One region of the Skermanella mucosa genome, then DNA from elsewhere that is predicted to be linked to it. Evidence: predicted binding sites of a transcription regulator. Region 1 holds the regulator's gene; each other region holds the start of a gene.
What was found. The regulator PhoB, encoded in region 1, activates phosphate uptake and scavenging genes when phosphate is short. The targets are predictions, from matches to a motif close to TNTCATAAAACTGTCA.
Positions count from the first base shown of each region.

Region 2: JL100_RS26960 (putative 2-aminoethylphosphonate ABC transporter substrate-binding protein) is a predicted target of PhoB. The motif match lies at 5,946-5,961, and genes of this name have one in related genera.
Region 3: JL100_RS06000 (choice-of-anchor I family protein) is a predicted target of PhoB. The motif match lies at 4,865-4,880, and genes of this name have one in related genera.

Region 1 is NZ_CP086106.1:6,389,957-6,399,714, reverse strand. Features, by position in the region: gene coaBC (bifunctional phosphopantothenoylcysteine decarboxylase/phosphopantothenate--cysteine ligase CoaBC) at 39-1,304, shown strand; gene dut (dUTP diphosphatase) at 1,386-1,895, shown strand; gene JL100_RS29735 (RrF2 family transcriptional regulator) at 1,895-2,350, shown strand; gene cysK (cysteine synthase A) at 2,424-3,395, shown strand; gene JL100_RS29725 (HesA/MoeB/ThiF family protein) at 3,623-4,438, shown strand; gene JL100_RS29720 (DsrE family protein) at 4,435-4,854, shown strand; gene JL100_RS29715 (GNAT family N-acetyltransferase) at 4,868-5,329, opposite strand; gene phoB (phosphate regulon transcriptional regulator PhoB) at 5,401-6,111, opposite strand; gene phoU (phosphate signaling complex protein PhoU) at 6,130-6,855, opposite strand; gene pstB (phosphate ABC transporter ATP-binding protein PstB) at 6,923-7,693, opposite strand; gene pstA (phosphate ABC transporter permease PstA) at 7,775-9,085, opposite strand; gene pstC (phosphate ABC transporter permease subunit PstC) at 9,078-9,758, opposite strand, start outside.
Region 2 is NZ_CP086106.1:5,821,688-5,831,445, reverse strand. Features, by position in the region: gene JL100_RS26995 (metal ABC transporter permease) at 1-386, opposite strand, end outside; gene JL100_RS26990 (metal ABC transporter permease) at 383-1,585, opposite strand; gene JL100_RS26985 (metal ABC transporter ATP-binding protein) at 1,587-2,414, opposite strand; gene JL100_RS26980 (metal ABC transporter solute-binding protein, Zn/Mn family) at 2,420-3,394, opposite strand; gene JL100_RS26975 (SAM hydrolase/SAM-dependent halogenase family protein) at 3,553-4,281, shown strand; gene JL100_RS26970 (phosphonate degradation HD-domain oxygenase) at 4,386-4,940, opposite strand; gene phnX (phosphonoacetaldehyde hydrolase) at 4,949-5,806, opposite strand; gene JL100_RS26960 (putative 2-aminoethylphosphonate ABC transporter substrate-binding protein) at 6,036-7,085, shown strand; gene JL100_RS26955 (putative 2-aminoethylphosphonate ABC transporter ATP-binding protein) at 7,102-8,190, shown strand; gene JL100_RS26950 (putative 2-aminoethylphosphonate ABC transporter permease subunit) at 8,187-9,758, shown strand, end outside.
Region 3 is NZ_CP086106.1:1,309,505-1,319,262, reverse strand. Features, by position in the region: gene fusA (elongation factor G) at 1-1,242, opposite strand, end outside; gene rpsG (30S ribosomal protein S7) at 1,286-1,756, opposite strand; gene rpsL (30S ribosomal protein S12) at 1,771-2,142, opposite strand; gene JL100_RS06005 (response regulator) at 2,705-3,118, shown strand; gene JL100_RS06000 (choice-of-anchor I family protein) at 3,174-4,787, opposite strand; gene JL100_RS05995 (rhomboid family intramembrane serine protease) at 4,924-5,811, shown strand; gene JL100_RS05990 (RNA polymerase factor sigma-32) at 6,094-6,909, shown strand; gene JL100_RS05985 (hypothetical protein) at 6,941-7,189, opposite strand; gene JL100_RS05980 (TIGR01459 family HAD-type hydrolase) at 7,475-8,365, shown strand; gene mgtE (magnesium transporter) at 8,399-9,758, opposite strand, start outside.

The DNA.
Region 1 (9,758 bases):
GAATCCGTCCCCAGGGACAGACCTCCAGGACCGCACCGATGGCCGATACACCTTTCCCCGAACACCGCATCCTCGACGGCAAGCGCATCCTGCTGATCATCTCGGGCGGGATCGCGGCGTACAAGTGCCTGGACCTGATCCGGCGGCTGAAGGAGCGCGGGGCGCGGGTGCGGTGCGTGCTGACCGAGGGCGGGTCGAAGTTCGTGACGCCGCTGTCGGTGGCGGCCCTGTCCGAGGAGAAGGTCTACATGGACCTGTGGTCGCTGACCGACGAGGCGGAGATGGGGCACATCCGGCTGTCGCGGGAGGCCGACCTGGTCGTGGTGGCTCCGGCCAGCGCCAACATCCTGGCCAAGATGGCGGCCGGCATCACCGACGACCTGGCGACCACCGCCCTGCTGGCGACCGACAAGCCGGTGATGGTGGCCCCGGCCATGAACATCATGATGTGGTCGCACCCGGCGACCCAGGCCAACATGGCGACCCTGGAATCGCGCGGCATCCTGCGGATCGGGCCGGGCGTCGGCGACATGGCCTGCGGCGAGACCGGCAGCGGCCGGATGAGCGAGCCGATGGAGATCCTGGGCGCCATCGCCGCCTTCTTCGGGCGCGCCGCGGCGCCCAGGGAGGAGGCTCCGGGGCCGCTGAGGGGCTGGCGGGCGCTGGTGACCAGCGGGCCGACCTACGAGCCGATCGACCCCGTCCGCTACATCGCCAACCGATCGTCCGGCAAGCAGGGGCACGCCATCGCGGCGGCCCTGGCGCGGCTGGGCGCCTCGGTCACGCTGGTCAGCGGGCCGACGCGGGAGCCGGACCCCGACGGCGTCGCCATGGTCCATGTGGAGAGCGCCCGCGACATGCTGGCCGCCTGCCAGGACGCGCTGCCGGTGGACGTCGCGGTCTGCGCCGCGGCGGTCGCGGACTGGCGGGTCCGCGCCATGTCGAGCCAGAAGCTGAAGAAGGACGGCGGCCACCTGCCGGCGCTGGAACTGGCCGAGAACCCGGACATCCTGGCCACCCTGTCCCGCCCGGGCCGGATGCGGCCGGGTCTGGTCGTCGGGTTCGCCGCGGAGACCGAGAAGGTGGTCGCGCACGCGCGGGCCAAGCTGGCGCGCAAGGGCTGCGACTGGATCGTCGCCAACGACGTCTCCCCATCCAGCGGGACCTTCGGCGGGACCAGCAACACGGTCCACCTGCTGCGCGGGGATACCCTGGAGGACTGGCCGCCGCTGTCCAAGGAGGAGGTTGCCCAGCGCCTCGCCGCCGCCATCGCGGACCATCTGGTGGGCACCGGGGCGGAGTAGGCGCCACGGGACGGCGGATTTTTTCGCCGCGGGGGGCGATTTACCTGTTACATTGTGTGATATCTGCGCTATCTACAGCGCATGATCCCTGATGCCGAACCCGATGCACCGGCCGCCTTGGCGGTGGCCGTGACGCGCCTTCCCAACAGTGCCGGCCTGGACCTGCCTACCTATGCGACGGAGCATTCCGCCGGCATGGACCTGGCGGCGGCCGTCGCCGGTCCCGTGGTCCTGGAGCCGGGCGCCCGGGCGCTGATCCCGACCGGTTTCGCGCTGGCACTGCCGGCCGGCTACGAGGCGCAGGTCCGCCCGCGGTCGGGCCTGGCGCTGTGCCACGGGATCACCGTGCTGAACAGCCCCGGCACCATCGACGCGGATTACCGCGGCGAGGTTGGCGTCATCCTGATCAATCACGGGGAACGGCCCTTCACCGTGGAGCGCGGCATGCGCGTTGCCCAGCTGGTGGTCGCCCCCTACGCCCGGGTCGCCTGGAGCCTTGCCGAGACCCTGGAGGAAAGCGCCCGCGGCGCCGGCGGTTTCGGGTCTACCGGGACGGACAGGGCCGGCGCGGACGAAAAAGGACAAGACTGATGCTGCGCATCTCGAAGAAGCTGATGTTCGCGATCGAGGCGGTCCTCGACATCGCCTACAATGCCGGCAGCGAGCCGGTGCAGAGCGGCGAGATCACGCGCCGCCAGGGAATCCCGAAGCGCTACCTGGAACAGGTGCTCCAGCAACTCGTCCGCGCCGGGGTACTGGCGGGTGTGCGGGGTCCGCGCGGCGGCTATCGGCTGGCCCGGGAGCGGCGGCGTATCAGCATCGGCGAGATCGTCCGGGTGGTCCGCGCCATGGAAACCGCGACCGATCCCGTGGAGGAGCCGACCGGGTCGATCCTCGGCCTGAAAGTCGTGCGGCCGATCTGGCTGCAGCTCCAGGACGACTGCATGACGCAGCTCGACGACATCACGATCGAGGACCTGTGCCTGCGCGCCAACCAGGCCGGCATCGAGAGCGAAACCCACGCCAAGATCGATTTCAGCATTTAAAATCGGGGTTCGAGGTATTAGATTGGATTATCTGTGATTTCCAAGATTTAACAGTTGCGAAGGGTGGAATACCATGGCGGCTCCAGAACACGGACCTGAATTCCGGGGCAGGATCTACGACAGCATCCTGGATACGATCGGGGCGACGCCGCTGGTCCGCGTCCGGCGGCTGGCTTCGGAGTACGGGGTCAAGGCCGACATCGTCGGCAAGCTCGAGTTCTTCAACCCGCTGTCCAGCGTCAAGGACCGCATCGGGCTGGCGATGATCGAGGCGGCCGAGGCCGAGGGCAAGATCGAGCCGGGCAAGACCACCCTGGTCGAGCCGACCTCAGGCAATACCGGCATCGCGCTGGCCTTCGTCGCCGCGGCCAAGGGCTACCGGCTGATCCTGACCATGCCGGAGAGCATGTCGGTCGAGCGCCGCAAGATGCTGAAGCTGCTGGGCGCCGAGCTGGAGCTGACGCCCGCGTCGGAAGGCATGAAGGGCGCCATCCGCAAGGCGGAGGAGCTGGTGGAATCCACTCCAGACGCCTTCATCACCCAGCAGTTCAAGAACTCGGCCAACCCGGCGATCCACCGCACCACCACGGCCGAGGAGATCTGGCGCGACACCGCCGGCAAGGCCGACATCCTGATCAGCGGCGTCGGCACCGGCGGCACGCTGACCGGCGTCGGCGAAGTGATCAAGCAGCGCAAGCCCGACTTCAAGATCATCGCGGTCGAGCCGGAGGACAGCCCGGTCCTGTCGGGCGGCCTGCCCGGCCCGCACAAGATCCAGGGCATCGGCGCCGGCTTCGTGCCCGACATCCTGAAGAAGGACCTGATCGACGAGGTGCTGCGCATCTCCAACCAGCGCGCCTTCGAGACCGCCCGCAAGGCGGCCCGTGTCGAGGGCCTGGCGGTCGGCATCTCGTCGGGCGCCGCGCTGGCGGCGGCGATCGAGGTCGGCCAGCGGCCGGAGAACGAGGGCAAGCTGATCGTCGTGATCATCCCGTCCTTCGCCGAGCGCTACCTGTCGACCGCCCTGTTCGAGGGGCTGGAGTAAGGTAGAGCCGGGCTTCCTCCAGGAGTAAGGTCGCGCGTGGATGGCCGGATCAAGTCCGGCCATGACGGAAAAGGGAGGCCTTGGCTTGTGGGTCCGGTGACGGTCGGGTCCGGGTGGCTCCCTTTTCGTCATGCGCGGGCTTGACCCGCGCATCCACGCGCAAACTGACGGGAAGAAGTCCGGCCATATCGGCGGGCGGAAACAAGCAAACACCAGGTCAGCACCCTATGGATTTCACCGACGCGCAGGTCGAACGCTATGCCCGCCACATCATCCTGCCGGAGGTCGGCGGCATCGGGCAGGAGGTGCTGCTGAAGTCGCGAGTGCTGGTGGTGGGGGCCGGCGGGCTGGGCTCGCCGCTGCTGCTCTATCTCGCGGCGGCGGGCGTCGGCGCCATCGGGGTGATCGACCCCGACGTGGTCGACCTGTCCAACCTGCAGCGCCAGATCATCCATGACACCGGCTCGATCGGCACGCCCAAGGTGGAGAGCGCCCGGGCGCGGCTGGAGGCCATCAACCCGGACGTGCGGCTCGATGTCCACCGGGAGCGGCTGACCGCGGCCAACGCCATGGGGCTGATCGCCGACTACGACGTGGTGGCGGACGGCACCGACAATTTCGCCGCCCGCTACCTGCTGGCGGACGCCTGCCATCTGGGCGGCCGGACGCTGGTTTCGGCGGCCATGCTCCGGTTCGATGGGCAGATCTCCACCTTCAAGTCCTATCTGGGCGGTCCCAATCCCTGCTATCGCTGCATCTTCCGCGAACCGCCGCCGCGCGGGCTGGTGCCGAGCTGCGCCGAAGGCGGCGTGCTGGGGGCGCTGGCCGGCGCCGTCGGCTCGATCCAGGCGATCGAGGTCCTGAAGGAGCTGCTCGGCATCGGGGACAGCCTGTCCGGACAGTTGCTGATGTACGACGCGCTCCACACCAGCTTCCACAAGGTCCGGGTCCAGCCCGATCCGGAATGCCCGCTGTGCGGACGGCATCCGACCATCACGGACCTGTCCGCGCATCCGTCCGGGCATGACGGAGCCCTGCCATGAGCGGGGCTTCGACGCTGTCGCTGGTGGTGTTCTCCGGCGGGTTCGACCGGGTCCACTACGCGCTGGTGATGGCGAGCGCCGCGGCGGCGACCAACCGCAAGGCCACCCTGTTCTTCACCGGCCGGGCGGTCCTGGCGTTGAAGGCCGGGGATGGCTGGCGCGGGCTGGACCCTGCCGACGACGGCTCGTCGCCGGAGGAGCGCAACGCCCATTTCGGCCGCAGCGGCCTCGCCGAGTTCGAGGAACTGCTGGAGGCCTGCGTCGCCCTGGGCGTGACCGTGATGGTCTGCGAGATGGCGCTGAAGGCGATCGGCCTGGACGCGTCCGCCCTGCGCGACGACGTGCCGGTGGTGACCGGCGGCGTCGTCACGCTGCTGAACGGGGCTCCCGGCGACGGCAACATGCTGTTCGTCTGAATCCGCCGGCCGATTACCGGCGGCGCCACTCTTCCCGGGTTATTTCCCAGATCCCGGCGGGGAAGCGGCCCGAGACGAAGCCCCTTTCGTGGATGCCGACCAGCCGCATGCCGTCGCGTTCCGACAGCCGGCAGGACCGCAGGTTCACCTCGGCCTTCTGGACCCGGAGGACGGGGCGGCCGAGGGTTTCGAACCAGAAATGCATGACGGCGGCGCTGGCTTCGGTCATCAGGCCCCGCCCCTGCCAGGCGGGATCGAGCCACAGGCCGCGATTATCGTCGAGCTTGTCCATCAGGCTGACGATGCCGATCAGCCGGTCGGGCTCCGCGCGGGGGCGGATCGACCAGTGCCATTCGGCGCCCCGCGCCATGGCGGGAAGTGCTGCGTCCCGGATATGGGAGAGGGCGCCGTCGGCCGGATAGGGCCATGGCACATGGTCGGCGAGGAACCGCACGATCTCCCACCGGGGGAACACGTCCTGGACCGCGCCGGCGTCGGAAAGCTCCAGCGGCCGGAGGACCAGCCGGGGCGTCTCCAGGACCGGGATCAGGCGGCGCCGCCCTTGACGTCGAGCGCGTAGCCCGCCGAGCGGACGGTGCGGATCAGGTCGTTGTCGTTTTCCTCGTTCAGCGCCTTGCGCAGCCGGCGGATATGCACGTCGACGGTGCGCGGCTCCACATAGACGTCGTGGCCCCAGACCAGGTCGAGCAATTGCTCGCGCGAGAAGACCCGGCCGGGATGCTGCATGAAGTGGCGCAGCAGGCGGAACTCGGTCGGCCCCAGATGGATGTCGCGGCCCTGGCGGCGCACCCGGTGGGCCGCCAGATCCATCACCACGTCGTTGAACCGCAGCATCTCCTCCGCCAAGCCGGGGCTGGCGCGGCGGAGCACGGCGCGCATCCGGGCGACCAGCTCGGTGGGGGAGAAGGGCTTGGCGATATAGTCGTCGGCCCCGGAGTTGAGGCCGCGGACCTTGTCCGCCTCCTCGCCGCGGGCCGTCAGCATGATGATCGGGATGTCGCGGGTCTTGGGGTTGCGCCGCATCTGGCGGCACACCTCGAGCCCCGACATCAGCGGCAGCATCCAGTCCAGCAGGACGATGTTGGGCGTCTGCTCGGCGGCGAGCAGCAGCGCCTCCTCGCCATCTCCCGCGGAAAGGGTGCGGAAGCCCTCCTTGTCGAGATTGTACTTGAGGAGCGTAACGAGGTCCGCCTCGTCCTCGACGATGAGGACGAGGGGTTTCAGCGCCGAATTCATGGGATGCCTTGTTCCAAACTAGTCCTGCGTTTCCGGCTCGGGGGTGACGACAGCATAGCTGCTTTCGTCACCCTTGGGGCGTTCCGTCGTCAGCGGGTGCCCGATCACCAGGAAATGGATCGTCTCGGCGATGTTGGTCGCGTGGTCGCCGATCCGTTCCAGGTTCTTGGCAATGAACAGAAGGTGCGTGCAGGGCGTGATGTTGCGCGGGTCTTCCATCATGTAGGTCAGGACCTCGCGGAACAGGCTGGTATAGAGGTCGTCCAGCTCCTCGTCGCGGCGGCGCGCCGCCACCGCCTTCTCCACGTCGCGCTCGATGAAGGCGTCGAGCACATCCTTCATGATCTCCTGGACCAGCCGGCCCATGCGGGGGATCGCGGCGGCCGGACGGACCGCCGGCACCTGGGCCAGGGCGATCGACCGCTTGGCGATGTTGGCGGCGTAGTCGCCGATCCGCTCCAGGTCGGCCGCGATCTTCAGCGCCGACACGATCTCGCGCAGGTCGGACGCCATGGGCTGGCGCAGGGCCAGCAGGCGGAGCGTCTCCGCGTCGACGTCCCGCTCGTAGCCGTCGACCCGGAGGTCGGACTGCATCACCTGGGCCGCGATGGTCGTGTCGCGGCGGACGACGGCCTGAACGGCCGCCTCCACCTGGGCCTCGGCGACGCCGCCCATCTGCGTGATCAGATTCGCCAGCCGCTGCAGTTCCTGCGCGAACGACTTGACGATGTGCTCGTTGCTCATGCGCCGCTTCCCTGAATTGCCCGATTATCCCGAATGACGTCCCGCCGATCAAGCCGGCGGGGCCGGCTCAGCCGTAGCGGCCGGTGATGTAGCCCTGGGTCCGCTCGTCGCGGGGATTGGTGAAGATCTCCTCGGTGTCGCCCACCTCCACCATGTCGCCCAGGTGGAAGAAGGCGGTGCGCTGGGACACGCGGGCCGCCTGCTGCATGTTGTGGGTGACGATCACGATGGTGTAGTTCTCCCGCAGCTCGTCGATCAGCTCCTCCACATGGGCGGTCGCGATCGGGTCGAGGGCCGAGCATGGCTCGTCCATCAGGATCACCTCGGGGCTGACCGCGATGGCGCGGGCGATGCAGAGGCGCTGCTGCTGGCCGCCGGACAGGCCGGTGCCCGGCTCCTTCAGGCGGTCCTTCACCTCGTTCCACAATCCTGCGCGCTGCAGGCTCTTGGCGACGATCTCGTCCATCTCCTCCCGCCGGCTGGCAAGGCCGTGGATGCGCGGACCATAGACGATGTTGTCGTAGATCGACTTGGGGAACGGGTTCGGCTTCTGGAACACCATGCCGACCCGGGCGCGGAGCTGGACCGGATCGATCGCCTTGTCGTAGATGTCCTGGCCGTCCAGCGTGATCAGGCCCTCGATGCGGGCGATGCCGATCGTGTCGTTCATGCGGTTGAGGCAGCGCAGGAACGTGGACTTGCCGCAGCCCGACGGGCCGATCAGCGCGGTGACCTGCCGTTCCGGGATCGCCAGGTCGATGCCCTTCAGCGCCTGCTTGGCGCCGTAGTACACCTTGACCTGCTTGGCATCCATCTTGTTCGCGACGCCTGCCAGCATGCCGGCGGCGGAGCGCGCCTCGACGCCGGGGATCGCGCTGGTTCCGGTCTGTGTTTGGCCGAGTTGGGTCTGGGCGGTCATTTACCAACGCCTTTCAAATTGCTTGCGCAGGACGACGGCGATCGCGTTCATCGCGATCAGGAAGGCCAGGAGGACCATGATCGCGGCCGAGGTGCGCTCGACGAAGCCGCGCTCCGGGCTGTCGGCCCACATGAAGATCTGCACCGGCAGCACCGTCGCGGCGTCGCCGAAACCCGAGGGGGTGTCCACGATGAAGGCGATCATGCCGATCATCAGGAGGGGCGCCGTCTCGCCGAGCGCGTGGGCCATGCCGATGATGACGCCGGTCAGGATGCCGGGCATCGCGAGCGGCAGCACGTGGTGGGTCACCACCTGGAGCGGCGAGGCGCCGACGCCCAGCGCCGCCTCCCGGATCGACGGCGGGACCGCCTTCAGCGCCGCGCGGCCGGCGATGATGATGGTCGGCAGCGTCATCAGCGCCAGCACGATGCCGCCGACCACCGGGGCCGACCGGGGCATGTTGAAGACGTTGAGGAACACCGCGAGGCCGAGCAGGCCGAACACGATCGAGGGCACCGCCGCGAGGTTGTTGATGTTGACCTCGATCAGGTCGGTCAGCTTGTTCTTCGGCGCGAACTCCTCCAGGTAGACCGCGGCGGAGATGCCGATCGGGATCGCGAGGCCGAGCGTCACCATCAGCGTCAGCAGCGAGCCGACCAATCCCGCCTTCAGGCCCGCCAGTTCCGGGTCGCGGCTGTCGCCGTTGAGGAAGAGCCGCCAGTTGAAGCCGTTCACGATGTTGCCGTTGGCGACCAGCTTGTCGATCCAGGCGATCTGCTGGTCGGTGACCTTGCGGTCGGTCTCCGGCACGCGACGGTCGATGTTGCCCTTGAGGAGCTGGTCGTAGTCGCTCGCCAGGGCCAGGTTCACGGTCCTGCGGGTCCCGATCAGGGACGGGTCGTCCATGACCATCTGCCGCAGCTCGAACGCGGCGCCGTTGCTGATCATGGCGGTCAGCCGGCGCCGGTCGGTCCTGGACTCCACCTCGGGGAAGACCGCCAGCAGCGCGTTGCGCGCCAGGGCCGCGTAGTTGGCGTTGGACAGGGTGTTCGGGTCGCGGGTGCCCTGCGGATCGATCTCGGCCGGGTCGAAATGGATCTCCAGCGCCAGGTCGTGCTGGGCGAAGGCGGTGTAGCCCTGGGCCACGATGCTGGCGAGCAGGACCGCCAGCATGGCCAGCGCCACGCCGATCGCGGCCATGCCGTACATCTTGAAGCGCCGCTCGGCGGCGTAGCGCTTCTTCAGGCGGGCGGCGAAGTCGTCGGTCTGATACGGCGCGGCCGCCCGGGGTGAGCTGATGATGTCAGTCATATTTTTCCCGATACTTCTGCACCACCCGGAGGGCGATGATGTTCAGGCCGAGGGTGACGGTGAACAGCACGAGGCCGAGGCCGAAGGCCGAAAGGGTCTTGGCGCTGTCGAACTCCTGGTCGCCGACCAGCAGGGTGGCGATCTGGACGGTGACGGTGCTGACCGCGTCCAGCGGGTTGGCCGACAGGTTGGCGGCGAGGCCGGCGGCCATCACGACGATCATGGTCTCGCCGATCGCGCGGCTGACCGCCAGCAGGACGCCGCCGACGATGCCGGGCAGCGCCGCCGGAAGCACCACCTGCCGGATCGTCTCCGACTTGGTGGCGCCGAGGCCGTAGGAGCCGTCGCGGAGCGACTGGGGCACCGCGTTGATGATGTCGTCCGACAGCGAGCTGACGAAGGGGATGATCATGACGCCCATCACGACGCCGGCGGCGAGCGCCGACTCCGAGCTGACGCCGAGCCCGAGGCTCTGGCCCACGTCGCGCACGAAGGGCGCCATGGTCAGGGCGGCGAAGAAACCGTAGACCACCGTCGGGATGCCGGCCAGGATCTCCAGGACGGGCTTGACCGTGCCGCGCACCTTGGCCGGCGCGTATTCCGACATGTAGATGGCGCTCATCAGGCCCAACGGCACCGCGACCACCATGGCGATCGAGGCGATCAGCAGGGT
Region 2 (9,758 bases), 570 kb from region 1:
TAGAGCACGCAGTCGGCGTCCAGGTCGACGGCGCGGGCGGCGCCCTGCTCGATCAGCACCACGCCGCCCGCGAACATCACGGTGAACACGACGCCCATGGCAGCACCCCCGTCCAGCCGGCCCAGCCTGCGCACCGATTCGATCAGCACGCCCGCGACGACCGCCGCCGCCAGCGCCCCGCCGATCACCCCCGGGCCGAAGCGGGAGCCGGTCAGCAGGAAGCCGCCGACGATGCCGGGCAGGATGGCGTGGCTGATCGCGTCGCCCAGCAGGCTCTGCCGCCGAAGCACCAGGAAATTTCCGACCAGCGCGCAGCTGATGCAGGCGAGCACCGCCGCGGTCATGGCCGGCAGGTCGATCTGGAGGAATTCCTGCGTGGTGATCATCGCGCCGTCTCCCCCGGAAGCCCCTCCAGCTCCCGCACCAGGTCGCGGGGCAGCACCCGGTCGATCGGGTCGATGCCCCAGTTGGCCTGTCCCGGGATAAGGGTCGGGTAGCGCATCAGGAAACGCTCCCACAGCCGCCGGTTCCGCTCGGCCGCCCTCGCCGCCGCAATCCCCCGCTCGGTCAGGTCTTCGCCGCGCAGCCAGCCGCGCAGCCGCAGCCACGGCCGCATCGCCGGCGAGGGCGGGTCGCCGGCCAGCCGTGCTGCCAGCGCCGCCTGCTCCGCATAGGCGAGGCGCAGGCGGGCCTGCCGCCACGCCGTCGCCACCACGCCGCGGGCCGGGGCGAACAGGAAGCTCGCCGTGAACAGCGCGCCGGCCACCAGCACGATCACGGCGCCCGCCGGCAGGCGCGGCACCAGCGCCGACAGGCTGGCGCCGATCCAGCCGCTGGCACCCCCCAGCACGGCGGCGACGACCACCATGACCCCCAGCCGCTCGGTCCAGAAACGGGCCGCCGCCGGCGGCACGATCAGCAGGGCGATGATCAGGATCAGCCCGACGGTCTGGAGGCCGATCACCGTGACCAGCGTGGTCAGTCCCATCAGGGCCAGGTCGATCCGGCGGGTCGGCCAGCCCTGGCCGGCCGCGAAGTCGGGATCGAAGCAGAGCAGCCTGAACTCCTTGAACAGCAGGGCGGAGGCCGCCACCGCCGCCAGCGCCAGTGCCGCGATCGCCGCCGCCTCGGTCCGGTTCATGGCGGCGGTCTGGCCCAGGATGAAGGTCTTCAGCCCCGCCTGGTTGCCGGTCGGCAGGGTCTGGATATGGCTCAGCAGAACGACGCCGACGCCGAAGAACACGCTCAGCACGGCGCCGATGGCGGCGTCCTCCGGCAGCCTCGTGTGGCGGGAGATCGCCTGGATCGCCAGCACGCCCAGCGCCCCGCTGAACAGCGCGCCGGCCAGCAGCACCGGCAGGCTGCGCCCTTCCAGACCGAGCCAGGTCGCGGCCAGGAAGGCCAGGGCTATCCCCGGCAGGGTCGCGTGGCTCAGCGCGTCGCTGACCAGGGCGCGCTTGCGCAGCAGCATGAAGCTTCCGATGACGCCGGCCGCCACCCCCAGGCAGGCGGTGCCGACCACCACCACGGCCGAGTTGAAGCCGGCCTGGAGGGTCAGCGTCGCGATCACGTCGGCGGGGTTCATGTCACGCCGTCTCCGCCCGCACCGGCAGGGCCGCGCCGGCGATGCCTGCCCGGCCCGCGGGGACGTCGGCCGGCCCGAGCCGCCCGCCATAGGTCTGGCGCAGCATCTCCGCGGTCAGGGTCGTCGCCACCGGCCCGGCCCCGATCACGCGGGTGTTCAGCAGCAGGACATGGTCGAAATAATCGGCGACGGTCTGCAGGTCGTGGTGGACGCAGATCACCGTGCGCCCGGCGGCGTCGAGGTCGCGCAGCACCTGGATCACCGCCCGCTCGGTCGCGGCATCGACGCCCGCGAACGGCTCGTCCATGAAATAGACCTTCGCCTCCTGGGCCAGCGCGCGGGCCAGGAATACCCGCTGCTGCTGGCCGCCCGAGAGCTGGCCGATCTGGCGGTCGGCGAAGTCGGCCATGCCGACCCGGTCCAGGCAGGCCCGCGCCGCCTCCCGGTGGGCGCGCCCGACCGGCCGGCACCAGCCGATCATGCCGTAGCGGCCCATCGCGACGACGTCCAGGGCGGAGGCCGGGAAGTCCCAGTCCACGCTTTCGCGCTGGGGTACGTAGCCGATCAGCGCGCGGCGCCGCCCGACCGGCCCGCCATGGACCCGCACGGTGCCCGACACCGCCGGGACCAGCCCCAGGCAGGCCTTGATGAAGGTGGACTTGCCGGCGCCGTTGGGGCCGACGATGGCGATCAGGCCGCGGGACGGGGCGGTATAGTCGGCCGACCACAGCACGGGCTTCCTGTTGTAGGCGACGGTCAGGCCGCGCACCTCCAGCGGGGAGGCGGCGAACGGCCCGTCGCCCTTGGCGGCTCGGAACGGGAACAGCATGGCTCTCACCTCTCCAGCGCCGCGAGACGGCCCTCGAACCCGCCGGCCGGCGGGGCTCCGCCCAGCGCGCGGGCGATGGTCGTCACGTTGTGGTCGATCATGCCGACATAGGTCCCTTCATAGGTGCCGGGCGCGCCCATCGCGTCCGAATACAGCGCGCCGCCGATCACGACCTCGTGGCCGCGCGCGGCGGCGCCGTCGATCAGCGCCCGGATGTTGCGCTCGGACACGCTGGTCTCGACGAAGACGGCGGCGATCCGGCGGGTGACCAGCAGGTCGACCAGGTCCTCGATCTCGCGCAGCCCGGCCTCCGACTCCGTGCTGATGCCCTGGATGCCGCGCACCTCCAGCCCGTAGGCGCGGCCCAGGTAGTTGAAGGCGTCGTGGGCGGTGACCAGGACGCGGGCCTGCTCCGGGATGCCCCCCAGCACCGACCGGGCATAGGCGTCCAGCCGCTCGAACCGCCGGGCCAGGTCCGCCGCGTTGGCACGGTAGATGTCCGCGCCCTGGGGATCGAACGCCGCCAGCGCGTCGCGCACCGAGTTGAGCGCATGGGTCCACAGGGCCACGTCCATCCAGACATGCGGGTCCGGGTTGCCGTCGAACCCTTCGGGCGTCAGCAGCCGGTCGGCCGGAACCGCCTCGGCGACGGCGTGGACCGGCTTGCCGGACCCGGCGACGCGGGTCAGCGCGTCGATGATCTTCCCCTCCAGGTGCAGGCCGCTGTAAAACAGGATGTCGGCCCCGGCGATCCGCGCCACGTCGGACCGGGTCAGCTTGTAGGTGTGCGGATCGACCCCTTCGCCCATCAGGCTGGAAACCTCGGCCCGCCCGCCCGCGACCTCGCGCACCAGGTCGGCCACCTGCGACGTGGTGGCGACGGCGGCGAAGGGCTGGCCGGCGGCTCTGGGCGAAGTGATCGGATAGAGGGCGAGGCACAGAATCGCCAGCACGAACAACCGTCTGGAAACCAGGGCCATCACTGTATGCCTCCACCGTATTTCGATATTGAACAGGTGTTCATATTGACAGGTCCCGTGATTTATTTGTTCTTGTGAAGTGCTTGAAAGGGAATATGCCCTGGTTTCTCGGATTTGCAAGTATACCTCTGAACTTTCTTAATGAGGGAACCAGCGTGATGATTGTTTTGTTTACCGATTTCGGGTTGTCCGGACCCTATACCGGACAGGTGAAGGCGGTGCTGGCAGGCCGGGCGCCGGGGGTGCCGGTGATCGACCTGTTCGCGGACGCGCCCGCCTTCCAACCCTATCCCTGCGCCTACCTGCTCGCCGCCTATTGCGTCGCCGTGCCGCAGGGCGGCGTGCTGCTCGGGGTCGTCGATCCCGGCGTCGGGACCGATCGCCTGCCGCTGGCCGTGCGCGCCGACGACCGCTGGTATGTCGGGCCGGACAACGGCCTGTTCGAGCTGGTGATGCGCCGCGCCGCCTCGGTGGAGGCCTGGGCGATCGACTGGCGGCCGGAGCGCCTGTCGGCCAGCTTCCACGGCCGCGACCTGTTCGCCCCGGTGGCCGCCGGCCTGGCGCTGGGCGGGCCGGTCCCCGGAACGCCGGTCCCGGCGGAGCGGGTCCGCCGCCCCGACTGGCCCGACGACCTGGCGCAGATCGTCTATATCGACGTCTACGGCAACGCCATGACCGGCCTGCGCGCCTCGACGCTCCCCGCCGACGCCGTGCTGACGGTCGCCGGCCGGCCCGTCTTGCCCGCCCGGACGTTCGGCGCGGTGCCGCCCGGCGAAGCCTTCTGGTACGGGAACTCCAACGGCCTCGCCGAGATCGCGGTCAACCGGGGCCGGGCGGACACGGTTTTAGGATTGGGTGTCGGCGATCCTGTCGGGCTTTCCAGCTGAACCAAGCCTTAAAGACTTGGCCACAGATGAACGCAGATGGACACAGATGGTTTTTTGGACCTATCTGCGTCCATCTGCGTTCATCTGTGGCTAAATAAGAGAAATCAGTCCGACCGCATCGCGCAGACCGCCAGATACGGCCTGAAATGGTCCAGCCCAGGCGTCGGCAGACCCGGGACCTTGGCCTTGTCGTCCCAGCGGCGCACCAGCACCGCGTCGGGACCGAAGCGGCCCAGGATGAAGCGGGCGGCCTGGTCCTCGCTCAGGGGTCCCCCCTGGAGCCTCAGGCTCTGCTTCGAGGCGGGCGACAGGGCGGCGGCGTAGGCCGGCTCGACCGCGCACAGGTAGCGCTTGGCCGCGACGTGCAGCCGCACCGGCGCGCAGACGTCCTCGGGGAATCGATCCGCCAGCCATCGCGCGCCGATCGCCTCGTGCCGGGCGTCCAACTCCTCGTCGGCGACGCCTTCGCCCAGCCCGTGGAGCAGATGGCCGACGTCGTGCAGCAGCGAGGCGACGACCAGATGGGGCGGGGCGCCGAACTGCTCGGCCAGCGCCGCGGTCTGGAGCGCGTGCTCGGTCTGGCTGACCGCCTCGCCGAAATAGGCCTGGTCGCCGGAGGCTCGGAAAAGCTCGAAGATTTCGGATACGGTGTCGGTCATGGCCTCGATCACGGAACAGCCCCCAGGGCGAGGCGGCGCTCGATGTCCTCGATCACGGGTATCAGCTGTCCGATCCCGTCGATCACATAATGGGCGCCGCCCGCGCGCAACCGATCATACGCGGCGGTCCGCCTGACCTTCAACTCGTCTTCCGACAGCGCCGTCAATTCCTCGACCGCCAGCCCCATCTCGTTGCCGGTCAGGGCCACCGCGACGGTCCACATGCCGGCGTTCAGCCCTTCCTCGATGCCGGGCAGGGTATCGTCCACCTTGACGCAGGCGGCGGCCGGCCAGACGTTCAGCTCGATCATGTTCTGGTAGCACATCAGCGGGGTCGGCCGCCCGGCGGCCAGGTCGCCGGCGCAGACCACGCAGTCCGGCTCGTATCCGTTGGCGGCGGCCGCCGGGATCAGCACGTCCATGATCGGCCGGGAATAGCCGGTGGTCGAGCCGATCTTCACGCCGCGGGCGCGCAGGTCGGCGATGGTGGTGCGGGCGCCCGGCACCAGCGCCGCGTGGTCGGCGACCACCTCGACGTTCATGGGCAGGAAGCGGGCGTAGAGATCGTCCACGTCGCCGTCGGACATGGGCCGGCCATGCACGTCGCGCCAGCGCTTCGCCACCTCGGGCAGCGCGCCGACCGCCTTGATGTGGTCCCACTTGGGCAGCCCCATGGGCACGCGCGCCTCCGCGACCGAGATCGTGACGCCGACCGTGCCGAAGGCCGCCACGAACACGCCCATCGGCGCCCGGCTGCCGAAATCCACCACGGTGCCGGCCCAGTCCAGGATGACCGCCCGGACCGGCCCGTCATAGGATCTGGCGAAGGGGTTGGCAGAGGGATTGGCAGGGGGTTTGGTCGTCATGCCGTCGTATCTCCTTGGCCCGGCCCCGGCCCCACCTTGGCCGAAGCGCCGGGCCTCTTGGACGCCGCACTTTGCGCCAGGGGCTGGCGAAAGAAAAGCGGCTAAATTGATGCGAAACCAAGGTCAAGATTTCGTCCCGCATCACGAAACCGTAACGCAAAGCCGTTAGGTTTGGCTCCAACGGCCACAAGCATTTGAACATGGCCTTTCAGCCAGGGAGTTCCGGACCATGGGCCATCTTCAAGCCATGAACAGCCTTTTCCGTGCCGCGACCGCCGGCGCCGCTTTCCTGGGAGCGGCACTCGCCGCCGCCCCGGCCGACGCCAAGACCCAGCTCACCGTCTATACCGCGGTGGAGGCTGACGAACTGGCCGCCTTCAAGCAGGCGTTCGAGGCGAAGAACCCCGACATCGAGATCCGCTGGGTCCGGGACTCGACCGGCATCATCACCGCCAAGCTGCTGGCGGAAAAGGCCAATCCCCAGGCCGACATCGTCTGGGGCCTGGCCGCCACCAGCCTCAAGCTGCTGGCCGACGACGGCATGCTGATGGCCTACGCGCCCAAGGGCCTGGACCAGATCGCCAAGGACCTGCGCGACCCGGCGGAGCCGCCGGCCTGGGTCGGGCAGCGGGTCTGGATCTCGGCGGTCTGCTTCAACACGGTCGAGGCGAAGAAGCGCAACCTGCCGGCCCCGAAGAGCTGGGCCGACCTCGCCGACCCGGTCTACAAGGGCCAGATCGCGATGCCCAACCCCAACTCGTCCGGCACCGGCTTCCTGTCGGTCTCGGCCTGGGTCCAGACCATGGGCGAGGAGAAGGCCTGGGACTACATGACCCGGCTGCACGACAACGTCGCGACCTACACCCATTCCGGCTCCAAGCCGTGCCGCCAGGCCGGCGCCGGCGAATACGCGGTCGGCATCTCGTTCGACTATCGCGGCGCCAAGGTCAAGGCCGACGGCGCCCCGGTCGATGTCCTGGTGATGAGCGAGGGTTCCGGCTGGGACCTGGAGAGCTTCGGCATCGTCAAGGGCACCGACGCCCCGGACGCCGCCAAGGCGCTGGCCGACTGGTCGGTCAGCCGGGAAGCGAACGAGATGTACGCCAAGGCCTATTCGGTCGTGGCGCTGCCCGGCGTCGCCAAGCCGATCCCGGGCTATCCCGACGGCCTGATCCAGTCCATGATCAAGAACGACTTCAGCTGGGTCGCGGCCAACCGCGAGCGCCTGCTGGCGGAATGGCAGAAGCGCTTCGACGGCAAGACCGAGCCGAAGAGCTGAGGCGGGGACCGCCGCCATGACCGGTGCCGCCCCCTATCTGCGCCTGGAGAACGTCACCAAGTCGTTCGGTCCGTTCCAGGCGCTCAAGGGCGTCTCGCTGGAGATCTTCGGCGGCGAGTTCGTCTGCTTCCTCGGGCCGTCCGGCTGCGGCAAGACCACCCTGCTGCGTGCCATCGCCGGCCTGGACGTCCAGACTGGTGGCCGGATCGAGCAGGGCGGCCGCGACGTGTCGGACCTTCCCGCCGGGGAGCGTGATTTCGGCATCGTGTTCCAGTCCTACGCCCTGTTCCCCAATCTGACCGTCGCGCGCAACGTCGGCTACGGGCTGGAGAGCCGCCGGACCCCGCGCGACGAGCGGAACCGGCGGGTGGCCGAGCTGCTCGACCTCGTGGGGCTGCCCGACGCCGGCCCCAAATACCCGGCGCAGCTGTCCGGCGGGCAGCAGCAGCGGGTGGCGCTGGCCCGCGCGCTGGCGACCTCGCCCGGGCTCCTGCTGCTGGACGAGCCGCTGTCGGCGCTCGACGCCCGGGTGCGCCAGCACCTGCGGACCGAGATCGTCCGGCTGCACCGCCGGCTCGGCATCACCACCGTCATGGTGACCCACGACCAGGAGGAGGCGCTGTCCATGGCCGACCGCATCGTGGTCATGGACCAGGGCCGGATCGAGCAGGTCGGCACGCCCCTGACGATCTACCGTCACCCGGCCAGCCGGTTCGTCGCCGACTTCATCGGCCGAATGAATTTCCTGCCCGCCGTCGCCGCCGGCCCCGGCCGGGTCCGCGTCGGCACACTGCACCTGGAAACCGGCGGGCTTGACGGCCCCGCCCCAGGCACCGCCGTGACCCTGGGCGTCCGGCCGGAGGATATCCAGGTCCGCGATGTCGGCGCCGGCTCGCCCAACGCCTTCCAAGCCAAGGTCCATGAACTGGAGTTCATGGGCGGCATCTGGCGGGCGGCGCTGACCGGGCCGGACGGTGCCCCGGGTCTCCACGCTGACTTCTCCACCAACGCGGTCCGCGACCTCGACATCGGCCGGGGCAGCGCCCTGACCGTGGCGGTCCCGCCCGAACGCATCCGCGTCTTCCAGCAGGCCTCCGCCCCATGACCGGCAGGACCCTGGACCGGGTCTCGCCCGCACCATCCCCCGCCGTCGCCATCGTCCGCCAGCGCGCCGGCCGCGACGACTGGGTGGTGCGCGCCGGCCTCGTCGTCCTGGCCCTGTATCTCGCCGTCAGCATCGTTCTGCCTCTCTGGACCCTGCTGTCAAAGAGCTTCCAGGACCGCGCCGGCGACTTCGTCGGGCTCGCCAACTACGCCGCCTATGCCTCCAACCCGGCGCTGGTCCGGTCGGTCCTGAACAGCCTGACCGTCGCGGGGCTGACCACCGCGATCACCCTGGCGCTGGCCTTCGTCTACGCCTACGGCCTGACCCGCAGCCGGATGCCCGGACGCGGCCTGTTCCGCGCGGTCGCCATGATCCCGCTGCTGGCGCCGTCGCTGCTGCCGGCGATCTCGCTGATCTACCTGTTCGGCAACCAGGGGCTGGTCCGGGACTGGCTGATGGGCTGGTCGATCTACGGCCCGATCGGCATCGTCATGGGCGAGGTGTTCTACACCTTCCCCCACGCGCTGCTGATCCTGACCACCGCGCTGGCGGTCGCCGACCAGCGCTTGTACGAGGCGGCCGACTGCCTGGGCGCCACCCGGTTCCGCCGCTTCATGACCGTGACCCTGCCGGGCGCCCGCTACGGGCTGGTCAGCGCTGGCTTCGTCGTCTTCACCCTGGTGATCACCGATTTCGGCGTGCCCAAGGTGATCGGCGGCTCCTTCGACGTGCTGGCGACCGACGTCTACAAGCAGGTGGTCGGCCAGCAGAATTTCCAGATGGGCGCCGTGGTCAGCGCCGTCCTGCTGGTCCCGGCGATCCTCGCCTTCGCGGTGGACCGCATGGTCCAGCGCCGCCAGGTGGCCCAGCTGAGCGGCCGGGCGGTCAGTTTCCAGCCCCGCGCCGAGCCTTTCCGCGACTGGAGCCTGTTCGCCGCCTGCGCTCTGGTCGCCTTCGGCCTGCTCGCGATCCTCGGGATGGCGGCTTTCGCCTCCCTGGTCACCTTCTGGCCCTACAACCTCGAACCGACCCTTCGCCACTACAGCTTCGACCTGATGGACGGCGGCGGCTGGGCGTCCTACTGGAACAGCCTGAAGATGGCGGGCCTGACCGCAGTGGTCGGCACCGCCGTGATCTTCACCGGGGCCTGGGCAATCGAGAAGGGCCGCGGCGCCGGCCCGCTGCGCGCCGCCTGCCACCTGCTCGCCATGCTGCCCATGGCGGTGCCGGGGCTGGTGCTGGGCCTCGCCTACATCTTCTTCTTCAATCCGGCCGGCAACCCGCTCAACTTCCTGTACGGCACGCTGGCGATCCTGGTGATGAACAGCATCGCCCATTTCTACACGGTCGGCCACCTGACCGCCGTGACCGCGCTGAAGCAGATCGATCCCGAGTTCGAGAGCGTCTCCGCCTCCCTCAAGGTGCCCAGCTACACCACCTTCCGCCGGGTGACCGTACCGGTCTGCCTGCCGGCGATCCTGGGCATCAGCATCTACCTGTTCGTCAACGCCATGACGACGGTCTCGGGCGTGGTCTTCCTCTATTCGCCCGACACGACGCTGGCCTCG
Region 3 (9,758 bases), 1.3 Mb from region 1:
GATCAGAGGTTCGGGGAACTCGGTCCGCTCCAGCACGATAGGATGCGACGGGTCGCACAGGGTATCGCCCGTCGCGGTATGCTTCAGGCCGGCAAAGGCGATGATGTCGCCGGCGTAGGCCTGCTTCACGTCTTCGCGCGCGGTGGCCTGCATCTGCAGCATCCGGCTGATCTTCTCCCGCTCACCCTTGAGCGGGTTCAGCACCGTGCCGCCGATCGCCTGGGTGCCGGAATAGATCCGGGCGAAGGCCAGGGAGCCTGCGACCGGGTCCGACATGACCTTGAAGACCAGCGCGGAGAACGGCGCGGCGTCGTCCGCCGGACGGACCGCCTCGTCGCGCCACTCGCCGTCGGTGCCCCGGCTTTCCATGCCCCGGATGCCGCCGATATCCGCCGGGGACGGCAGGTAATCGACGATGGCGTCCAGGACCGGCTGCACACCCTTGTTGCGGAAGGCCGACCCGCACAGCACCGGCACGAACTCGGCCGCGCAGGTGCCCCGGCGGATCAGCGCCTTCAGCGTCGCGACGTCCGGGACGGTCCCGGCCAGGAACGCCTCGGCCGCCTCGGTATCGACCTGGACCGCGGCCTCGACCAGCTTGGCGCGGTACTCGGCGGCCTGCCCTTCCAGGTCGGCCGGGATCCCGGTCTCCTGGAACGAGGCGCCCAGCCCGTCGTCCCGCCACACCAGCGCCCGCTCACCCAGCAGATCCACGACGCCGCTGAACCCGTCGCCGCCGCCGATGGGCAGCTGCAGGAGCAGCGGGGTCGCGCCGACCCGCTCGGCCAGCATGCCGATGGTGCGGAAGAAGTCCGCGCCCGGCCGGTCCATCTTGTTGACGAAGCACAGCCTCGGGACGCGGTGCTGGTCCGCCCGCCGCCATGCGGCTTCGGATTGCGGCTCGATCCCGACCGCGGCGTCGAAGACCGCCAGCGCGCCGTCGATCACCTTCAGCGTCCGCTCCACCTCGACCGGAAGGTCGACATGGCTCGGCGTGTCGATGATGTTGATGCGGTGGCCGTTCCAGAAACAGGTGGTCGCCGCCGACGTGATCGTGATGCCCCGCTCCTCGTCCTCGTCCGCCCACGCGGCATCGGCCCCGGAAGCCGCGGAAACTTCCGCGGGCCTGCCGGGCCGGCCGGTGTAGTAGAGGATCCGCTCGGTGGTCGTCGTCCGACCGGCATCGATGTGAGCCATGATGCCGATGTTGCGATACCGGTCGAGCTGCGTGGAGCGTGACATGTCGAGGTCTCGGACTGCTGTCTGGTTCAGATCGCCAGGGCGATCACCAGCGGTAGTGCGAGAAGGCCTTGTTGGCCTCCGCCATGCGGTGGGTGTCTTCGCGCTTCTTGACCGCCGAACCGCGCTGGTTGGCGGCGTCGAGCAGCTCGCCCGACAGGCGCTCGGTCATGGTGTTCTCCGACCGGGCGCGCGCGCTGTTGATCAGCCACCGGATGGCCAGGGCCTGGGCGCGGTCCGAACGGACCTCGACCGGAACCTGATAGGTGGCACCGCCGACGCGGCGCGACCGGACTTCCAGGTGCGGCTTCACGTTGCCCAAGGCATCGTGGAAGACCTGGACCGGATCGGCCTTGGCGCGGCCTTCGACGCGCTCCAGCGCGCCATAGACGATCGCTTCCGCGACCGACTTCTTGCCGTCCAGCATCAGGCAGTTCATGAATTTGGTGAGGACGCGGTCGCCATACTTGGCATCCGGCAGAACCTCGCGCTTCTCCGCGCGACGACGACGAGACATTCTTCAGGATCTCCTTACTTCGGACGCTTCGCGCCGTACTTCGACCGGCGCTGCCGACGGTCCTTGACGCCTTGGGTATCGAGCGAACCGCGGATGATGTGATAGCGGACGCCGGGAAGGTCCTTCACGCGGCCACCGCGGATCATCACCACCGAGTGTTCCTGAAGATTGTGGCCTTCACCCGGGATATAGCTGGTAACTTCGAAGCCGTTGGTGAGGCGCACGCGGGCGACCTTACGAAGCGCCGAGTTCGGCTTCTTCGGGGTGGTCGTGTACACGCGGGTGCAGACACCACGCTTCTGCGGGCACTCTTCCAGTGCCGGCACCTTGTTGCGCGCCGCCAGAGGCTGGCGCGGCTTACGGATCAACTGACTGATCGTCGGCATCAGAGCCCTTCTTCCATTCAATCTCGTCGTCGGCAAACCAGATGCCAGACGATGCAAAAACCCGCCGTCGAAGCGTAACCTCCGCCTCGTGCGGGTAAATCATCAAACGCCGTCCGAAAAAGCTCGGGTGCGGCTATGTCAGGTCGGAGCCTCTAGGGCGGCAGCGTCTAGCCCGCGAACGGCCTACTACCTGCCTCCCGGAAAGGTCCGCGGATAATAAGGATGTACCCCCCCACCGTCAAGCATTCGTAACAGATATTTTACCCGGCGGTCTTATGGCGGATGGCCATGCCGGATGGCCATGCCGGATGGCTGCCGCCGCGCTGCCGGAAGCGGTCATGGGCTTCAAGCCTTCGACCGGGGACACGGGCCGGGTGCCGCGATCGGACAGGATAGGGAGTAATGCCCGCAGGCTGTGCGTACCCGGCGGTCGACCCTCTTACAGGTCCGGAAATATGCCGTAATGACGATGGCAGAGTGAACCGTCCTTCGGACATTATCAGGGAAAGAAATCATGACGGTCCGCCCGCGCGCGGCCAGAGATGAAGTGCGAGATCCAAGGATGGCGGCCAAACTGCGACTTCTCATTGCAGAGGACGATGAACTCGTCGTCATGGGATTGACAATGGTGATCGAGCAGCTGGGCCACCTGGTCTGTGCGACAGCGCAAACCGCCGGGCAGGCCGTCGATCTCGCCGAATCGAGCGGTCCCGACCTGGCGCTGGTCGACGTGGCGCTGGCGGACGGAACCGACGGCTTGGCGGCGACCCGGGAGATATCGGGCCGGCTGGGCGTGCCCGTAATCGTCTGCAGCGCCCACGCCAGCCCCCGCGACGCATATGCCGCGGGCGCCCGGCATTTCCTGATGAAGCCCTTCGGCATCGACGCACTGACGGAGGCGATGATGTCGGTTTGCAAGGCCGGCGCATTGGCGGAGAGCCTGTCCGGGGACCTGACGGTCACGGCCGTGGCCTGATGTTGCCCGACCGCGCCCGCCGCTCCGCCATGCTGCGGAGCGGCGGGCCTCCGGGTCAGCGCTTGGCCACCTCGAACACGGTGGTCGTCCCGCTGACCTCGAAGGTGGCGACCAGCAACGGCTTGCCGTTGGGACTGTCCTCGGCGGAAATGAAGAGCAGGCCTTCCGGAGCCAGGTCCCCGGCCGTGCCCGCTGCGGCGTCACCCTTGAAATCGCGGGTGTTGACGTAGTCCACGAAGCGCGGCTCGGCGGGAACCGACAGGTCGTAGATCATGATGCCGCCGACGCGCTCCAGGCCGACGAACACATGGGGCTTGCCGTCCACCGTGCCGACCGCGATCCCTTCGGGCTCCGGCCCCTTGTCGTCGCTGCGGTCGTCGGCGCTGCCGTTCTTGTCGCTGGTGCTGTTGAACTGGCCGGGCATCAGGCCGGCCAGGGTGGATTCCATTCCCGCGCCGGTATCGGCGACCAGCTTCCCTTCGGCATCCCAGACCGAGAAGGACCGCGCGCCGTACGCATAAATCTCCTCGTACAGGCCGTCGCCGTTGGCGTCGCCCAGCGTCCTGGTGACTTTCAGGCGGCCGATCGCCTCGTCCTTCTGAAGGTCGGCGGCATTGGGGAAGGCCGCGGGGTCGAGCTTCAGCTTCGCGACGCGGGCCTCCTCGCTGAACCCCTTGTAGTCGCGCGAGTCTCCTTCGTTGGCGGTGACCAGATAGGTCTTGCCGCCCACCACGGCCGACGCGATCGTGTCCGGCTGGTACAGGCCCCTGACCGGCCATGGCTTGATATTGATGCCGCCGTCCTTATCGCTGGCGTCCAGCGGGTGGATCAGGTGGTCCTTGTAGCCGAGCCCGACCAGGCCGGTCACCTTGGCCCCTGCGATATCCACCACGGCGAGGCCGTTGCTCTCCTGAAGCGTCACGTAGGCGGTCTTGCCGTCGGGCGAGAACGCGATGTATTCGGGCTCGACATCCTGCGCCACCGTGGCACCCGGCTTGGCCAGGCGCATGCCGGCCGGCAGGGGCTTTCCGTCGAAGGCCTTGAAATCGGCGGTCCGGACGTCGGCGTCGGTCAGGTTGGCGACGCCTTTGGAGATGTCGACGATGGTGATCGAACCTTCGGGATCGTCGGTGTAGTCGGCGTTCGGCTCGCCTTCGTTGGCGGTGAGCACATGGCGTCCGTCCGGCGAGAAGCCGACCATGTCCGGCAGCGCCCCCGCCGGAACGGTCCTGATCAGCGTTCCGTCGGTCGTGAAGAAGCCGATCACGCCCGGGGCCTGCTTCGGATCGGCTTCGATCGCGGCGGCGACCACGCCGTCGCGCACGGCCACGCTGTTGACGGCCTTGCCATAGGCCTTGACGTCGATCCGGGTCACCAGCGCCGGCTTGGCCGGATCGGCAAGGTCGAGCACGTCGATCGCTCCCGAAGCGCCGTTGACCACGAAAAGCCGCTTGGAAACCTTGTCATACGCGGAGATTTCCGCGGCACCCTTGTCGAACACACCGTTGGAATAGCGCCCCAGTTCCTTCAGGGTCACGTCCGCGCGGGCCGGAAGGGCCACGGCCCCCAGGATGAATGCTATGGCCAGAACAGTCTGGGCACCCTGACTGAGGACGGTTCGTTCGTTGACGAATGCCCTGTGATTGACGACAGTCTGCGCGAGACCCATGGCTCCGGAGTCCTTCGATCGATTGGATAGGTTGCCGAAGCTAGTTCAGGTCACGCCGGAAACGTCGTATTATTGCGTGAAATTTTTCTGAACCCCGGTCCGCCGCAACTTCCCCTCCTGCCGCCCGAAACTCATGGTGCAGGGAACGCGTCCGGCACGGGCGGGTTTGTTCCGGGTGCCGGTCCCGCGGCGGGGCGTGCCGCACACTCCCTGGCTGGTCGAGGACACGATGTTCACGCTTCCCCTTTCCGATGACAACCCGGTCCGGCGAACGCCCGTCGTAACCTATGTGATCATCGCCGCCTGCGTCGGGATGTTCCTGTGGCAGGTGTCGCTGGGTCCGCGGGCCGGCCAGGCCATCGTCTATTCCCTCGGCCTGATCCCCGCCGTGCTGTTCGGCTCCGCCCAGCTGCCGCCGGAGCTGCGGCTGGTCCCTGCTCCGGCCAGCGTGGCCACCTCCATGTTCCTGCACGGGGGCTGGATGCACCTGCTGGGCAACATGCTCTATCTCTGGATCTTCGGAAACAATGTCGAGGACAGCATGGGGCGGGGCCGATTCCTGGTGTTCTACCTGCTGTGCGGCACCGCTGCGGCCCTGGTCCAGGGGTTCGCGGCGCCGCAGTCGCAGATCCCGATGATCGGGGCCAGCGGCGCGATCGGTGGGGTGCTGGGCGCCTATCTCGTCCTTCACCCGCGCGCCAACGTTCGGATGCTGTTCATCATCCTCTTCTTCATCCGGATCGTCAGCGTGCCGGCGGCGGTCGTGCTGGGCCTCTGGTTCATCCTGCAGTTCGTCAGCGGCGCCACGACCCCGACCACCGGCGACGACGGCGGGGTGGCCTTCTGGGCTCATGTCGGCGGGTTCGTGGCCGGCGCGGCCCTGATCCCCTTGTTCAAACGCCGAGAGGTGCGCCTGTTCGAGGGGCCGCATACCCGGCCGTTCGAGATGGCGCCCCCCGGCACGTTCAGGCGCCGGGGCAGCGTACCGCCGTCCGGCAACCGGTCCTGGCCGCCCGGGCGGTGACGCACGCCGCGCGCCGGGCCGAAGCCGGGCCGCGGGTTAAAGATGCATTTACCATGCAGCTTCTTGAAGCCGGGACCGCAATCCCCATATCAGATGTCGTTCCCGACATAAGCACCCTCGTCGCGCCTTCGCCGTCCAGAAGCGGCGGAAAAGGCGACGGGCCGTCCTGTCTCGTTGTCAGGGCCTCGTGTGCGGGAACACTACGTGTCTTGGAGGTTCGTTTTGAGCATTCATACCGACGACACCCTGACCCCGTTCATCGAGGAATCCCGTCGCTTCAAGATGCTGACGGCCGAGGAGGAGATCGATCTGGGCCGCCGGTGGCGCGACGAGGGCGACCGGAGCGCCATGCGTCTGCTGGTCGGCAGTCATCTGCGCCTGGTCATCAAGATGGCCCGCAATTTCGCCGGCTACGGCCTGCCGGTCGCCGACCTGATCGCGGAGGGCAACGTGGGCCTGATGCAGGCGGTCGAGAAGTTCGATCCGGAACGCGGGTTCCGGTTCAACACTTATGCCATGTGGTGGATCAGGGCCGCCATGCAGGGCTATGTCCTGCACAACTGGTCCATGGTCAAGCTGGGCACCACGGCCGCCCAGAAGAAGCTGTTCTTCAACTTGCGCCGCCTGAAGCGCGAAATGCAGGAACTGGAGTCCGGCGACCTTTCGGCGGAGACGATCACCTCGATCGCGACGAAGCTTGAGGTTCCGGAGGCCGAGGTGGTCGACATGAACCGCCGTCTGGCCGCCGCGGACAGCTCGCTGAATGCCGTGACGTCGATCGACGGCGAAATGGAATGGCAGGACCTGCTGGTCGATCAGCGGCCCGACCAGGAAAGCATCGTCGCCGACGCGGACGAACTGGAATCGCGCCGGCGCCTGCTGGCCCTCGGCATGGAAAAGCTGAACGACCGCGAACGCCGCATCCTGGTCGAGCGGCGCATGAAGGACGAGCCGACGACGCTCGAGGAACTCAGCCGCGAATACGCCGTTTCCCGCGAGCGGGTCCGGCAGATCGAGATGCGGGCCTTCGAAAAGCTTCAGAAGGCCATGTTGACCGCAGTCCCCGCCACGCGCGACCGGCTGGCGACGGCGGCGTGACGGCCGTCCCGGGGCTTATCCCGTCGAGCCGTCACTTGGCGCGGGTCGAGCCCAGCCGGTGGAACGGAAACGGGATCACGTCCGCGCTCCTGCCCTCGCCCGACAGGCGCCCCTCCTTGTCGGTGAAGCGGACGGGAATGTCCGTCCCCGCCAGGGTCGAGAGATAGACGTCCATGGAGGTGTTGACGCACTTGTACATGGCCAGGGTCATCTCGGCGCTGTACGTCCAGAAGGCCGCACAGGCGTAGGCCTGATGGGCCATGATGGAAAAGAATACCATAATGCTGTCCGTCCCCTCCCAGCGCGGGTTTGCAACCGTCTCCGGCTCAGTTTGAGTCAGTCATCCTGAAGAAGCCCCTAACCACCGCCTAACAGGATGCCGGATCGTTCGTTGCGCAAGCCCCGCGATCCGAACTTCCGGAACCACCATAACGATATGGTCCCACAGGCGCTGCGGGACCAACCCCATCTTTCGGGCAAGCCGGGTGCGACACCAAGGCTACCCGTCCGCAACGGCCGGCATGGGACACTGCTCCGACCCTTCGTCCAGCCGGAAACAGCGACCATGGCCGACACCACGCATGAAGACATCCCGCTCCTGGGCGGGCTCGCCCGGCTGGCCGACGGCTACGACGCCTTCGTCATCGACGCCGGAGGCGTGCTCCACGACGGCTCGGCGGCCTATCCCGGGGCCGTGACGGTGCTGGAGAATCTCAAGGCCGCCGGCAAGCGGATCTGCCTGCTGACCAACCAGGCCCGCCGCACCGCATCGGCGGCGCGCCTGCTCGACGCCATGGGGCTGCCGTCCGGGCTGTTCGACCACCTGCTCACCTCGGGCGAACTGGCGCACCAGTGGCTGCGCCACAGGCCGGAACCCTGGCTCGAAGATCTCGGCACGGCCTGCCTGCATTTCGGGCCGATCCGGGACGCCGAACTGATCCACGGGCTGGACATGGAGGCGGTCGATCAACCCTATCTCGCCCAATTCGTCCTGTGCACCGGCCTGAACGACGTCGAGGAAGGCCTCGCCGACTACGAGGAAGTGCTGAGGATCTGCGCACGGGCGGAACTTCCGATGCTGTGCGCCGATCCGGAGCGCTGGATCCTGGCCGGCGGCGACCGCCGTCCGGGCGGCGGCGCACTCGCCCGGCGCTATGCCGAGCTGGGAGGCGAGGTGGACTATTGCGGCCTGCCCTTCGGCGATCTCTATGACCGCTGCCTCTCCTTGCTCGGGATCGGCGACCGCAGCCGTATCCTCGCGATCGGCGACAACCTGGCGACCGACCTGGCCGGGGCCGAGGCCGCCGGACTGGACACGGTGCTGGTGACCGGCGGGCTCCATTGCCGGGACCTCGGCACCGCCTGGGGCGAAGCGCCCGATCCCGGACGGCTGGCGGCCCTCTGCGCCGCCGCGGGCAGGCGCCCGCGCGCCGTCCTGCCGACCCTGAACTGGTGATCCCCGTCGAAATCCCCGTCCGGGAAGCCGGTTCTACAGCAGGATCAGCGCCGCCAGCCCCAGGAAGGCGAAGAAGCCGATCACGTCGGTGACCGTGGTCAGGAACACGGCGCTGGCGACGGCGGGGTCGATCTTCAGCCGCGCCAGCCCCAGGGGGATCAGCGTCCCGCACAGGCCGGCGACGAACAGGTTGATGATCATCGCCGATCCGATGACGATCCCGAGCAGCTGGTCCCCGAACCACAGCCCGGCCACCAGCCCGATGATAACGGCGAACAGCGCGCCGTTGATCGTTCCGACCAGCGCCTCCTTGGCGACGACGCGGGCGGCGTTGGCCTCGGACAGTTCGCGCATCGCCAGCGCGCGGACGGTTACCGTCAGCGTCTGGGTGCCGGCATTGCCGCCCATGGACGCCACGATCGGCATCAGCACGGCCAGCGCCACGATCTGCTCGATCGTCCCCTCGAACACGGCGATCACCGCCGATGCCAGGATCGCGGTGAGCAGGTTGACGAACAGCCAGGAGAAACGCGACCGCGTGGTGTCCAGCACCGCCCGGTAGATGTCGGTGTCCGGCACGCCGCTCAGCTTGAGCAGGTCGTCCTCCGCCTCCTCGTCGATCACGTCGACCACGTCGTCCACCGTGATCACGCCCAACAGGCGGCCGGCGCCGTCCACCACCGGGGCGGAGACCAGCCCGTACTGTCGGAACAGGAAGGCGACCTCCTCCTGGTCGGTGTTGGCGGGAACGGTGCGGATGTCCTCGGTCAGGATGTCGCCGACCTTGACCGAACGCTTCTGCCGCATGATCCGGCTCAGCGGGACCGCGCCGACCACCCGGTGCATCGGGTCGACGATGAAGATGTCGTAGAAGTCTTCGGGCAGATTGTCGGTCTCGGTGCGCAGGTAATCCAGCGTCTTGCCGACGGTCCAGAACTGCGGCACCGACACCAGGTCGCGCGACATCAGGCGGCCGGCGCTGTATTCCGGGAAGGTCAGGCCTTCCTCGACCAGCGCCCGGGTCTCCGGCGGCAGGTTCTCCAGGATCTCGCGCTGCTGGTCGGCGTCCAGGTCCTGGATCAGGTCGATCGCGTCGTCGCTCTCCAGTTCGGCGACCGCGGCCGCCAGTTCGCGCGGCTCCAGCTGGTCGACCAGGATGTCGCGCAATGACGGGCTCAGATAGGCGAAGATCTCCGCGTCGAAGCCCGGGCGCAGGATATCGATCAGCGCGCCCCGGTGATCGGGGCCGATCTGCTCCACCAGGTCGGCCAGGTCGGCGGCGTGAAGGTCGGAGACCACCGCCTCCACCTCGCCGAGCCTGCCGTCTTCCAGCTTCTCGCGAACACCGTTGACGAGTTCGTGGGAGACCCCGAACTCGTGCTCTGCCTCGTCG